4 regions of the Flocculibacter collagenilyticus genome follow, and region 3 is predicted to be linked to each of the others. Evidence: predicted binding sites of a transcription regulator. Region 3 holds the regulator's gene; each other region holds the start of a gene.

Region 1 (3,212 bases), 940 kb from region 3:
TTCTTTAGGTGCATTAATTAGAGTTAAAAATACTAGCTCAAACAAACAGATAAAAGCGACTGTAACTTCTGTAGGTAAAGTTCAAGTAAATTTTTAGAAATTATGTTAAAGTTTTCTTTAGTCACGCCGATATATATGACAGGTAGAAAAACGGGTGGTGAATATCATGGTTAATGAAGTAAACAGAGGCAATAACGCCAAGGTTGATTACACAAGTAATCAGCAATCATCGAAGAAGGTCGATGCAGAGCAAAAGGCGACTCAAACCGCTGTTCAACAAACGCAGTCTAATAAAGCAACTAGCGATGCTGTTACTCTTACACCGCAAGCGCAGCAGCTTAAAGAGTTACAGAAAAAAGTTGAAAATTCGAGCGGGTTTGATCAACAGAAAGTACAAAAAGTGAAAAAAGCTATTTCTGAAGGGCATTATCAAGTTGATGTTGACAAACTTGCCGATAAAATAGCTAGTCATGAAATTGACTTGTTTGGTCGTTAGTAGCCATTGTGCTTATTAGGCAGAGTTTAATAAATAATATTGGTATGAGGTATTAATTTAATGTCGCTTGAATTATTAATTCAACAAGAAAGTTGCTTAGAGCAATTGTTAGAAGTGATGAAAAAAGAGCTGACAGCAATTGCTGAACGTGATCATCAAGCACTAACTGATCTTGTTGCATTAAAAGAAGAGCTGCTTAAACAAATTACTAATATTGACAATACGTTAGCACAAACCAACCTATCAGCCGAGCGTAAAGAAAATCCAGTGTTAGATAAAAAAATTAACACGATTAAAGAACTATTAGAACAATGCAAAGCACAAAATGAAGCTAACTTCTTAGCTGCAAATCAAAGTCAAATTGCCGTCAATAAATTAAGAACTATTCTATTTGGTGCTAGTGGAACAACAACTTACGGCAAAAAAGGCACAGCCTATAGCTCGTCTCCTACATTAGGAAAAGGCATTAAAGCATAACGCCCCTCCCCGTTTCGCGCATTTAATAAAATGAAACCTTCTTAACTCTGCGAGTTTTATTAGAAACTCGATAAAGCTCATATACCTGTTTCATATCTAACTCTAATTCTGTGGCATAGGTATCACCCACAGCGTAAGTTTTTATGACTTTTGCCCCTTTAATCAATCCATTAACCTTAGTTTTCAGATTATCATTACGACTGACTAAATTTTGCATACTTGAACTAGATGATATTTGCTGGCCGTATACTTGCTCAGCTAATTCTCTATACGCATCTAATTTTGAGGCTCTAATCGCCATTAACACTTTTAATTGTTGCGACTCTCCTTTTTGAAGGCTTATAGGCGCGAAGCCCACAGCTCTAATAATTGGAAAGTTTTTTGGCTCTTCATATTCCCACTCAATATGTTTATCAAAAAATTGAGCACAACCGCTTAAGCCAACTGTTAACACAACCGCCGTTAATACTTTTGCTGTGGCACCATTCCACCTACATAACCGCTCTTTAGTAGGAAACATAGACAGCAGCCTGTTTTTAAATAACAACATATTAAAACCTTCACTTTATAACTAGGGCACAGTGTAATAATGTTTATAAAAGCAAAAGCTATACCAGCTCGCAAATATTAGGCCCGCACTCATTATTTAATTTCAAGCAGGCATGATTCATGCTTATATTAGACTAGTATTCTTATAAACACTGATGACGAGAATTGCAGTATGACACACAACGTTTTGTTTGGCTTACTATTAGCCACAGGCCTACTCATTAGCACTAGCGTGTCTGCCGAGTGGTATGAAGCCGTAGGACAAGCAGAAATTAGAAGAGGTGACAAAGACAATGCGCAACAGCGTGCAATTCAAGACGCAGTTAAACATGCTTTGTTGTTTTCAGGCGCCACAGTGAATAGTATTCAAGAAGTCAGTGACGGTGTTTTGACGAATAACGCAATGAAAATTATGTCTAGCGGCTCTGTTCAGTCTATCGAGCTGATTAATGAAACGCATACAGCCAACTCTGTGATGGTTACCATACGATTAGATATCACTTCAGAGCAGAATCAATGCACAACCTCTGACTTTAAAAAAAGCATCGCAATTACGCAGTTTAACTTATCAGATCAAGCACAAGCGAAAATTGGTGGCTTATATTATCTAGGAAAAGATTTTGCTAAAAAATTAACGCAAAATATTGAACGCGATAGTTTTAAGTTAGTTGCTCGCCCTTGGTATCAAAAAAAGCTAAATTTAGATGCCTTTCGCAGCGAATATTTTTCCGCAGATGATGCACTAATAGAGCAAATTTCAGCACGTAGTGATAGCCAATTCGTTTTATTTGGCACCTTAACCGATGTATCCATGGGTGACAAAGTCAGCAGCGACTTAACCTTTTGGCGTGATGATGTATATGATCGTTATTTTGCTGTCGAATACATTATTTTTGACGCTTTTACTAAAGAACTCATTGATCGTAACCAAATAACGCTAAGTGCAGATTGGACTTTTAACCTGAAAGAAAGCATCAATACCAACAGCTCAAAATTTTGGCATTCCACTTACGGTCAAGCAATTGAGCGCGTAGCTAGCCAGTTACAAATCAATATTGAAGAACAGTTAGCATGCCAGCAACTTGAGGGTAAAATTTTAAAGGTAATTGACAATCAAGTAGTTGTAAATTTAGGTAAAGAAAATGGCGTTGAGCCGGGACAAACGTTTATTGTGGCACACCGCACCAATGGTAAAGGACCTTCATCTAAAACGTTACCAGCCTACACCGTAACTCAATATAAAATCCGTATCGAGCAAAGCCATCAGCACTCCGCCATCGGCTCGTCAATCGACGACATGTTGCTAGGTAACGTACAGGAAGATGATGTGATCTTACTTGCGCCGATTAATGAGTTTGATTAGTCTTTTTTGGAGCTTCATCCAAGCTTGTGCTTTGTGGTAATTGGTTAATGGCTTCAAGTATAAATGATTGCGGTTGCTCTGGTTTTATCTCGTACAAAGGTAACGACTGATTTTCAAGCGCCTTAATGTAAAACTCAATTGGCCACAAATGCGGCGACGCATCATATTCATAATGTTGATTTACCGCAGTCACATCATGTGAATAGCTTAATGGAAAAGCTTGATTGCTGCCGTAAACACTGTCTCTAGTATCATAATAGGTGTCACTGACATCCGCACAACTGCCAAACGCCTTAACACCATAGTCCCAAAATACTCCGCCATAAA
Region 2 (3,212 bases), 1.5 Mb from region 3:
ATATTCAGCAAGACTTGAAGATAAATCAAGGTGCTGTTGAGGTCAGTGATGCTAGGCACAAAGTTGTATTTGCTAGCGACCAGTCATTAATGGTAGATGGAAAATATGTCCAACTTAACTCGCACCAACAATCATTGGTGTCGGAATACGCACAAGGTGTGCGACAGTCCATTCCTGAAATGGCTTATATAGCAATCGACGGAGTAGAATTAGCAATGGATGCAGTGAATAAAGCTTTAGGAGCTGTTTTAGGCGAGGGGCATGACGCAATAGGCGAGATGAACGGTCAATTGCATAATGTGAAAACAACGATTTCATCTCATTTTCTAGACTCAGATACTGTTGTACTTAAGCACTCAGACTATAAAGATAATCAAATATTTGGCCCTGAATTTGAAAGGAAAATTGAAGAAAGCCTTGAAAGTGCGGTGAAAAGTGCAATGGGAACATTATTAATTCATGTAGGGCAGGAGCTGGTTATGAATGGTGGTGATTTATCTGAGTTTGAACAACGCATGGAAAAAATGGGTGAAGACATGGAACAGATGATTGAGCATAGAGCAGAGTCTTTAGAAGTTCGTGCTGATGCTTTCTGTGAAAAAGTGAAAAAACTAGATCATTTAGAGTTTAAATTACAAACAGAAATACCAGAATTAAATCATTTTGACTTGATCACAATGGAATCTGATCATGATGATAAGCGCTCTAAACGCGAAATGTAATTAATTTGTTTTAGGGTTAATTAAGAGCTAATAATAAATACAAAAAGGCGTTAGTCATGGGACTAACGCCTTTTTTACAGATGAAAAATACTGGTTTTTATTTGTTTTTAACGGTTGTTAACGCTTCATCTTCAGCTACATCTTTACCATACTTATTGATGTAACTAGTAAATTCATATTGGCTAACGCGACGGTCATTATTGGTATCTATATAACCAAAGTGGTTAGAAATATCATCGTCATCGGCTTCTTCAATTGAAATATAACCGCTGCTATCATTATCTAATGCTGCAAAACTATTTTCGATACGATCGAATTTCTTAATTTCTGCTTTAAATGCTGACTCAGTGATCTCTGAATCTTCAGCAACTCGGCCAGTGTTTAATTTCATATACGTGTCATATTCTACACGACTGATGTTGCCATCTAAGTCGGTATCAATATTTGAGAAGTGCTCCCAAATATTGTCATCATCAGCTTCAACCTTAGAAATTAAACCATCGTTGTCATTATCAAGGCTAGCGAAGTCACTGTCGATTTTGTCTACATGGTTTGCACAAGCTGGAATAGTTAACACTGCCGCGATTGCTGTAGTAAGTAATAGTTTGTTCATAATGATGCTCCATGTTGTTTTTGCCACTTCAACCGAAAGCCGGAGGAAGGTTTTTAATATTTGTGATTCAATGGTTACAACATGCGTGCCAATTTATTAAATTATTTAAAATCAATACGTTGTGTCGTTTTGTGATGGTTTCAATACGTACCGCCTCTGTAATATTTACAGATGTTTGTAAATTTTGGATCTAATCCACGTAAGCCTTGGTAACGAAACTTCAATTATTGGGAGATGCTCGTTACACTAAATTGAGATATAAATAGGGAAGAAGTGAGTTAACACGGTGACTAAACGATTTAGCCAAGCAGCAGAGAATAACCAAGAACCTATTCTTCAGCAGTTAACACAGTATTTTGCTACCCGTGCAACAGTACTGGAGATAGGTTCGGGCACTGGGCAGCACGCTGTACATCTTGCGCGTGGGTTATCACATTTAGTGTGGTGTCCAAGTGATCTATTAAATAATTTATCAGGGATTGCAGCGTGGATTAGTGAAGCTGCGCTGTCTAATATCATTGACCCGATTGAATATAATGCGGCACTTGATGAATGGCCCTTAGCTGTAGATGCCGTGTATTCAGCGAATACCGCACATATTATGCAAGCAAACGAGGTAGCAATCATGATGTCAGAAATATCTAAAAACCTACCCGTAGATGGAATATTTGCGCAATATGGCCCTTTTAAAATGAACGGTCGCTGTACCACAGCATCAAATGTCGCATTTAATCAACGTTTATTGCAGCAAGGGTATGGTGGTATAAGGGATATCGCTGAACTTGAAAAGTGGGCAGGCACTGAACTGCAATTACAAGAGAGAATTGAAATGCCAGCGAATAATTTTCTGCTGATTTGGCAAAAATGGTAGCGCCAAGTGCAATATTCTTCTTAAAAATACCCTGCAAAGTAACCGCAATAACTGACTATTGTTGTTAATTCTTATATTATGTCGCCAATTTAATTTATTCAGTCTTCTATAGAAAACAAAATGGCGCTAAATACCTTATCTCTTAAAGCTAAAAATGGTGGCTTATGGATAAAGCATGCATGGGAAATTTTAAAAATTAAACCCGCTAGCTTTATTGCAATCAGCATTTTTACATCATCACTCTTTATTGCAGGTCAACTTCATCCAATACTTGGATTATTGATTATGTTTGCTAACCCTTTTATTACGGCGGCTTATTACGTTGTTATCGAACATGCACGTCAAGGCCATCATATTCGTTTTGAGCAGTTTTTTTCGGCAATAAAACACTTACCAAATAAACTTACGTTATTCCGGTTAGCTGTGGTTTCCTTATTACTATCTGCATTATTTTCAATTGCATTGAGTCCTATTCTTGAAACATTGCAGCAGGGTGCTAAGCCTGACTTTGGTCAAATAGTGTTAGTGGTAGTGGTGTCTGCGATATATATGATGCTATTCGCTTATGCTGTGCCAATTGCTGTATTTACTAAAGAAAAAAGTTTACCAGAAATTTTTAAAGGGAGCTTTTTTGCTTGTTGGCGCAATGTAATTCCACTTACAGTGTACAGCATTATCAGTATGCTACTTATCGCCTTAACTATTCCTACTCTTATGGTCGGGATGATTATCGTTATCCCTGTTCTAACGATTTCGTTTTATCTTTCTTTTATTAATATTTTTGCTCCCTCGCTGATTGTTCAGCAAAGTGAAAATTCGGATGAAGACGATAGTAATAATGGCAACGATGGTATGTTTTTAGGGTAATGTTTAAAAAAAGCACTGCAACTTTAGATAGTCAAAGCAAAGTGTATAGTACTGCGGTGCGGATGCTATCGCAGCGCGACTATTCTCAACAGAACTTAGCTGACAAGTTATTACAGCGCGGTGCTTCAAGCGACCATGT
Region 3 (3,212 bases):
CGTTCAAGACAAAAATAAGACAGAAGAAACCAACGCTAAAGATGAAAGCGTGAACAAGGAAGCACCTGAAGAGTCGAAAATTGAAACGCCATAACTTTTGATGAAAATTGAGAAAAGTTTACGAAACAAATAAGTGAATCAATGACAATATTATCAGCACAAAATCTGGCAAAAAGTTACAAAGGTCGTCAAGTTGTTCGCGATGTAAGTATCGATGTTGCAGCTGGCAGCATAGTTGGCTTGTTAGGGCCGAACGGAGCAGGTAAAACAACTACATTTTATATGATTGTGGGGTTGGTACCATCTGATCGGGGGCGCATTGTGCTTGCAGACCAAGATTTAACATTGGAACCAATGCATGCAAGAGCACGAGAAGGCATTGGCTATTTGCCGCAAGAAGCATCTATTTTCAGAAAACTTAGCGTTTATGACAATATCATGGCCATTTTGCAAACTCGCCGCGATTTAACCCGAATAACGCGCGAAGAAGCGCTAGATGGGTTGTTAGAAGAATTCAATATTGGTCACATTCGCGATAGCCTAGGCATGAGCTTGTCTGGCGGAGAGCGTCGTCGTGTAGAAATTGCTCGTGCATTGGCCGCTAATCCCAAATTTATTTTATTGGATGAGCCGTTTGCAGGGGTCGACCCAATTTCAGTATTAGACATCAAAAAGATTATCCAGCATTTAAAGAATAAAGGCATTGGAGTATTAATTACTGATCACAATGTACGAGAAACACTAGACGTGTGTGAGCATGCATACATTGTGAGCCATGGTGAATTAATTGCGAATGGTACACCTGAGCAAGTGTTAGCAAATCAGACCGTAAGAGATGTATACCTAGGTGAGCAATTCACGCTATAGTTAAGTTAATTAGTTAAAGGAATTTATCGGATTTTATGAGGCAGTCTTTACAGTTAAAAATTGGTCAACAGTTGACCATGACCCCACAATTGCAACAGGCTATTCGTCTCTTGCAATTATCGACGTTAGATTTGCAACAAGAAATTCAAGAAGCCTTAGACAGTAATCCACTCCTTGAAGTGGAAGAAGATCATGGCTCATCGCCTGAACAAGTGAGCGACAGCAACGACGGAACCACCAAACAAGATGCCAATGGTGAAGCTGAAGACATGACGTTTTCAGAGGTAAAAGAAATGGATACAACGGAAGCGGTTCAACAAGAGAATATGTCGGACGAGCTGCCTGTTGATAGTTCATGGGATGAGTATATTAGTGCAGCGCCGGTGGCGTCAGTGTCTGGTGCTAGCGACAATGATGATATGGTTTTTCAAGGTGAAACGACCGATAATATTCAAGATCATATTTTATGGCAAGTTAGGCTAACCCGGTTTAGCCCTACAGATGAAACGATCGCCATGGCGATAATTGAAGCGATTGACGATTCAGGCTATTTATCAGTTACTACAGAAGATATTCTGAATAGCTTAGGCGATGACGATGTAGAGCTTGATGAGGTTGAAGTAGTACTAAAGCGTATTCAATTAATGGACCCATTAGGTGTGGGAGCCCGCAGTTTAAAAGAATGTATGCTGATTCAGTTAGGTCAATTTAGCAACGATACGCCTTATTTGTCTGACGCAAAAACCATTGTGAACGAATATATCGATTTATTAGGTAATCGTGACTATCGTACTTTACAAAGAAAGACTAAGCTTAAAGAGCATCAGCTAAAAGAGGTTATGCAACTTATCCATAGCCTTAATCCAAGGCCAGCCAGTGCGGTGATTACTGAACAACCGCAATATGTTATTCCAGACGTATCAGTCGTGAAGAAAAAAGGCCGTTGGATTGTAGAATTAAATCCAGACTCAATGCCGAAAGTTACTATTAACCAGCAATACGCGGCGTTGTCTAAAACCAGTAAGTCATCTACGGATACGCAATTTATTCGTTCTCATTTACAAGATGCAAAATGGTTTATCAAAAGTTTGGAAAGTAGAAACGATACCTTACTCAAAGTTGCGAATTGTATTGTGCAGCAGCAACAGGCATTTTTTGAGTATGGTGACGAGGCCATGAAGCCAATGGTATTGAACGATGTGGCAGAAATGGTAGATATGCATGAATCAACCATTTCACGTGTGACAACGCAGAAATATATGCATACACCACGCGGCATTTTTGAGCTTAAGTACTTTTTTTCAAGCCATGTAAGTACTGAAAACGGCGGCGAGTGTTCATCAACAGCGATCAGAGCGTTGATTAAAAAATTAGTCTCTGCAGAAAATGCGGCGAAGCCATTGAGTGATAGTAAGATTGCAGAAATTATGGCTGATCAAGGTATTAAGGTAGCAAGACGTACGATTGCGAAGTATCGTGAGTCTTTGTCTATCCCTCCATCTAACCAAAGAAAGAGCTTACTGTAAGCTCTTGATGAAAGAAGGAAAGTGCTTATGCAAATCAATTTAACTTGCCGTCACGTTAATGCCACTTCGTCGATAAAAGATTATGTAGATAATAAATTTTCCAAATTAGAGCGACATTTTGATCATATCAATAATGTTCACGTTATTTTGGATTCCGAAAAGTTAATGCAAAAAGCGGAAGCAAAACTCCATGTTAATGGCGGAGAGTTGTTTGCCACAGCCACTCACGACGATATGTATGCGGCGATAGATGGGTTGATTGACAAGCTAGACCGACAAGTCATTAAACATAAGGAAAAACTTTCAAGCCACTAAAAAAGAATAGTTATTGTAATATGTCTTTTAAAACTTTGATGTCTGAGGACTGCACAAAATGTGCAGTCCTTTTTAATAGCAAGAAACGTATTTTAGAGTACATTAGCCAATTGGCACACACTAAACTGCCTGATATTAGCCAACATGAAATTTTGGACAGTTTAATGGCAAGAGAAAAGCTAGGCAGTACCGGGATTGGTAAAGGAATTGCTATTCCCCATGGCCGCTTGAAGAATACGCAAAAAACGGTCGCAATTTTTTTAGTAAGTAAAAATCCGATCCAATACGACTCAATCGATCAAAAGCCAGTTGATGTATTTTTTGCACTGTTAGTACCCGAAGAGCAATGTAAAGAACATTTAAGTACGTTGTCAGCCGTTGCTAGCATGCTTGACGATAAAAGTATGGTGAAAAGATTGCGCAAAGCCGATACTGATCAAGAGTTATTTGAGATTATGACATCCAATTAGCCGTGCTGATACGTATTCAGTTATAGCTATTTTA
Region 4 (3,212 bases), 1.6 Mb from region 3:
TCAATAGGTTGTGTTTTCGTGTTGTTTTGTTAAGTGAACACACATGAAACAATTTCGGTAAGTGAGTAAAATTTACACATTAGATGGTTGATTAACTAGATTGATTACTAGATTAATTAACTAGGGCTAGTTACTTAAAAAGTAATTGGTGGGGATTGCTAATGGCAGCGCTTATCACTTTCTTAACATAAAAAATGCATAAGTGATATCGCCTAACAAATCACAAACAGACGTCAGTTATTTTATTGCTAGGTATATAGGGTGTGAGGATAGCGAAAGGTCTTGGTAACGTTAGTTGGTAAACACACTATGGTTTTCAGTCGCAGGTAACTTTAGTTTGGTTTAACATGTTGAAAAACAGGGGAAAGTAAATACGAAAAAGAGCCAGCGAATGCTGGCTCTTTCGATAGGAATGATTGAAACAACCATTCACTCACTACAATTAATCAAAACCATTCACCTAACAGGATGCGGTAGTTTTCCGTTATGTGTTTGTGAATTAACTAATTGTATTCCTCGTTTCATTAAACATACAGCGTATGTGTAGGTAGTTTTGTGATTAACTTACTATCTGAATAAAATTATTCAATAACGTTAATTTTATCAATCACACGTTTTACGTCGTTCGTATTTTCAGCAATAGTAACCGCTAGGTCGCGCTCTGCGCTTGAATTAACTTCACCTTTAAGGATTACTATGCCCTTATTAGAACTTACGTCAATGCCAGTGCCACTTACGTTTGAATCTAGCAACAAGCGTGTTTTAACTACAGTTGTTACTTTTGAATCAGTTAATGATTGAACAAAATCACTTTTTTTATCTTTATTGTTGTTTAGTACTGTTAAGTTATTTTCAACAGACTTAACGCCATCAAGACCTTCGATTAACTCTTCTGCAAGAGCCTTATCAACATCACTTTCTACTTTACCTGTAAGGTAAACTTTACCGTCTTTAACATCTGTATTAATGTCAAAAGAATTCAGGTTAGTATTTAACAATAAGGTGGTTTCTGCTTTACCATCAATCCATGCATCATGAGCTGTTTTCTCCCAGCTGTTTGCTTTGTTATTACCTGCAAATGCTGAAGTACTTACTGATAAACCCACTAATAGTGCAATCGTCTTAATTTTCATAACATCCTCCTATTGATATATTCATAGTCAATATTGCTAGAACAGTGCCAACTTGTAAAAAACAATTAAAATCAATAACTTATATTTTTATTCGTTCTCCTGTAGCGTGTTAATGTTTGAATTATTGCAATTTTTTTACACTGCAATTGTAAAATGTTCAGAAATTAACATGTGTAAATAGTAGTCACTAAGTTTCAAATTACCAAAAATATAATTTAAAAAATTACGTTAAGTTTTTTACTGAGAAACAGTCACTAAACTGTATGAAATTTACACTTTGCTAATGCCGAATTTGTGGTGATTGTTTCTTCAAATTCAATATAGAAGAGGGACTTTTTTGTTGGTTCTGTATTAAATGAAGATAAAAAAAAGCTCCCCGTAGGGAGCAAAGTGTGTCGTGGTAGGAGTAAATCAAATGTCTGTGTTAGTAAATCATTCGTTTCATATTAGTCGTTACGTTCACTTATTAAGTTTGGATCAATTATTTTTATATTGTTCTTTTAGTGCGGCCATTTTGTCATGTGTCATTTGCACAGAGGCCGCTATATGAGAAATCTTTTTAGCTAAACGTTCATCCTCAATCCGTTTCATCGCTTCTTTGAGGCGGTTCAGCGTGGCTTGTTCGTGTTGCTCTAACTCATCAATAAATACATTTGCGTTATCGTCTGAAAGCATGTCTTTGGCATCAACATACCATTGGCGTACTTTATTAAAAATGGACTCACTTTCAACTGGGCTAACTTCACGTGCAATGACTTCAGGTTCGAGCTTTTCAATAATCTCTCTTCTTATCTCGATCATGCCTGAAAAAATGCGTTTCAAATTATAATCTTCAACATGTTCTTGTGCATGTTGATAAAAAGCCAGCCCGTCATGGCAAACTGCAATGATCTCGTTAACTATCATCGCGTCTGTTTGTGTAGGATCTTGTGGTGGTACGTATACAAATGGATCCATGGTGTTACCCCCAAATGCCTTCATAACTAAAATGGCATGTCATAAATACTGGTTTAAATATCTGTTAATTTGACCTTAATCAGGTCTCGTTTTTTTTCAAAATGCTACATTTAGCAATCAATTTATATGCCAACACCTAAGGTGTTGATTTTCATTGCATTAGCCATATTTAGGAGAGGGTTAATTTTGGTAACTAGAAAGAATTACAAACATACATTGTTAAATTTACAAACTTGCCCTACCATGCGTGATGATCCTAAGGAGAACGGCAATGAGCCAACCAAAAATATTCATCCATTTAAGTGATAGAAAGTTAGAAGAGCGGTTATTATCGTTTGATGTGGTACGTTCATTCATCGTTGCTAAAAGTAGTGAACTTGAGCACTGGATTGACCAGCTTGAATTTATGCAATGTGATATTGCCTTAATTCAAGCTGATGATTTTGCAAAGCAGGATTTCGAGCGATTATGTAAAGGCGATTTGCTGTCTAATGTCGAATTTATCTTTTTCAGTCAGGGACAACCCAATCCCTATCTAGATAAAATTATGTTACGCGGTGCAGGTTTCCACCATCGTAACCCTTTCAATTTTGATATTTTAGAAGAAACCCTGAAAGATCTTTATGACGAATTATCAGAGCACCTACTAGCTTCTCAAAAGGTAGTGACCAGCGACTTAGATCAATTTGGTTTATTAGTTGGTTCGTCAAAAAGCATGCGTAAGCTTTATCGCACCATTCGTAAAGTGGCAATGACTGATACCAATGTGTTGATTATTGGTGAGAGTGGGGCAGGTAAAGAATTAGTTGCTAATACGATTCATCTAGCCAGTGAACGAAGAGAAGAGCCTTTTGTTGCAATTAACTGTGGTGCATTAAGCCCAGAATTAGTTGATAGCGAATTGTTTGGCCATACAAAAGGGGCATTTACAGGCGCGCATCGCGATCATCAAGGCGTGTTTGAACAAGCGGAAGGTGGTACGTTATTTTTAGATGAAGTTACTGAGATGCCAATTGAGCATCAGGTTAAACTGTTACGCGTGTTGGAATCTAATGAATATCGTCCAGTGGGCAGCAGTCAGCTAAAAATTGCTAATGTGCGAATTGTTGCAGCAACTAACCG

Evidence for each region. The regulator sigma-54, encoded in region 3, starts transcription at its own class of promoters, with help from an activator protein. The targets are predictions, from matches to a motif close to GTTGGCACGNNNNTNGNNT.
Region 1: a site for sigma-54 is predicted at 1,573-1,591, ahead of HUU81_RS11025 (LPP20 family lipoprotein). Genes of this name have one in related genera too.
Region 2: a site for sigma-54 is predicted at 1,410-1,428, ahead of HUU81_RS04115 (EF-hand domain-containing protein). Genes of this name have one in related genera too.
Region 4: a site for sigma-54 is predicted at 1,167-1,185, ahead of HUU81_RS04500 (BON domain-containing protein). Genes of this name have one in related genera too.

Annotation. Positions count from the first base shown of each region.
Region 1 is NZ_CP059888.1:2,482,641-2,485,852, forward strand. It holds gene flgA (flagellar basal body P-ring formation chaperone FlgA) at 1-97, shown strand, start outside; gene flgM (flagellar biosynthesis anti-sigma factor FlgM) at 167-496, shown strand; gene HUU81_RS11020 (flagella synthesis protein FlgN) at 557-973, shown strand; gene HUU81_RS11025 (LPP20 family lipoprotein) at 996-1,493, opposite strand; gene HUU81_RS11030 (flagellar assembly protein T N-terminal domain-containing protein) at 1,695-2,885, shown strand; gene HUU81_RS11035 (hypothetical protein) at 2,869-3,212, opposite strand, start outside.
Region 2 is NZ_CP059888.1:930,110-933,321, forward strand. It holds gene HUU81_RS04110 (DUF2884 family protein) at 1-722, shown strand, start outside; gene HUU81_RS04115 (EF-hand domain-containing protein) at 820-1,335, opposite strand; gene HUU81_RS04120 (DUF938 domain-containing protein) at 1,622-2,206, shown strand; gene HUU81_RS04125 (hypothetical protein) at 2,327-3,073, shown strand; gene HUU81_RS04130 (regulatory protein RecX) at 3,073-3,212, shown strand, end outside.
Region 3 is NZ_CP059888.1:3,426,496-3,429,707, reverse strand. It holds gene lptA (lipopolysaccharide transport periplasmic protein LptA) at 1-94, shown strand, start outside; gene lptB (LPS export ABC transporter ATP-binding protein) at 142-867, shown strand; gene HUU81_RS15205 (RNA polymerase factor sigma-54) at 903-2,393, shown strand; gene hpf (ribosome hibernation promoting factor) at 2,421-2,708, shown strand; gene ptsN (PTS IIA-like nitrogen regulatory protein PtsN) at 2,729-3,178, shown strand.
Region 4 is NZ_CP059888.1:1,015,694-1,018,905, forward strand. It holds gene HUU81_RS04500 (BON domain-containing protein) at 582-1,133, opposite strand; gene HUU81_RS04505 (PA2169 family four-helix-bundle protein) at 1,611-2,090, opposite strand; gene HUU81_RS04510 (sigma-54 interaction domain-containing protein) at 2,362-3,212, shown strand, end outside.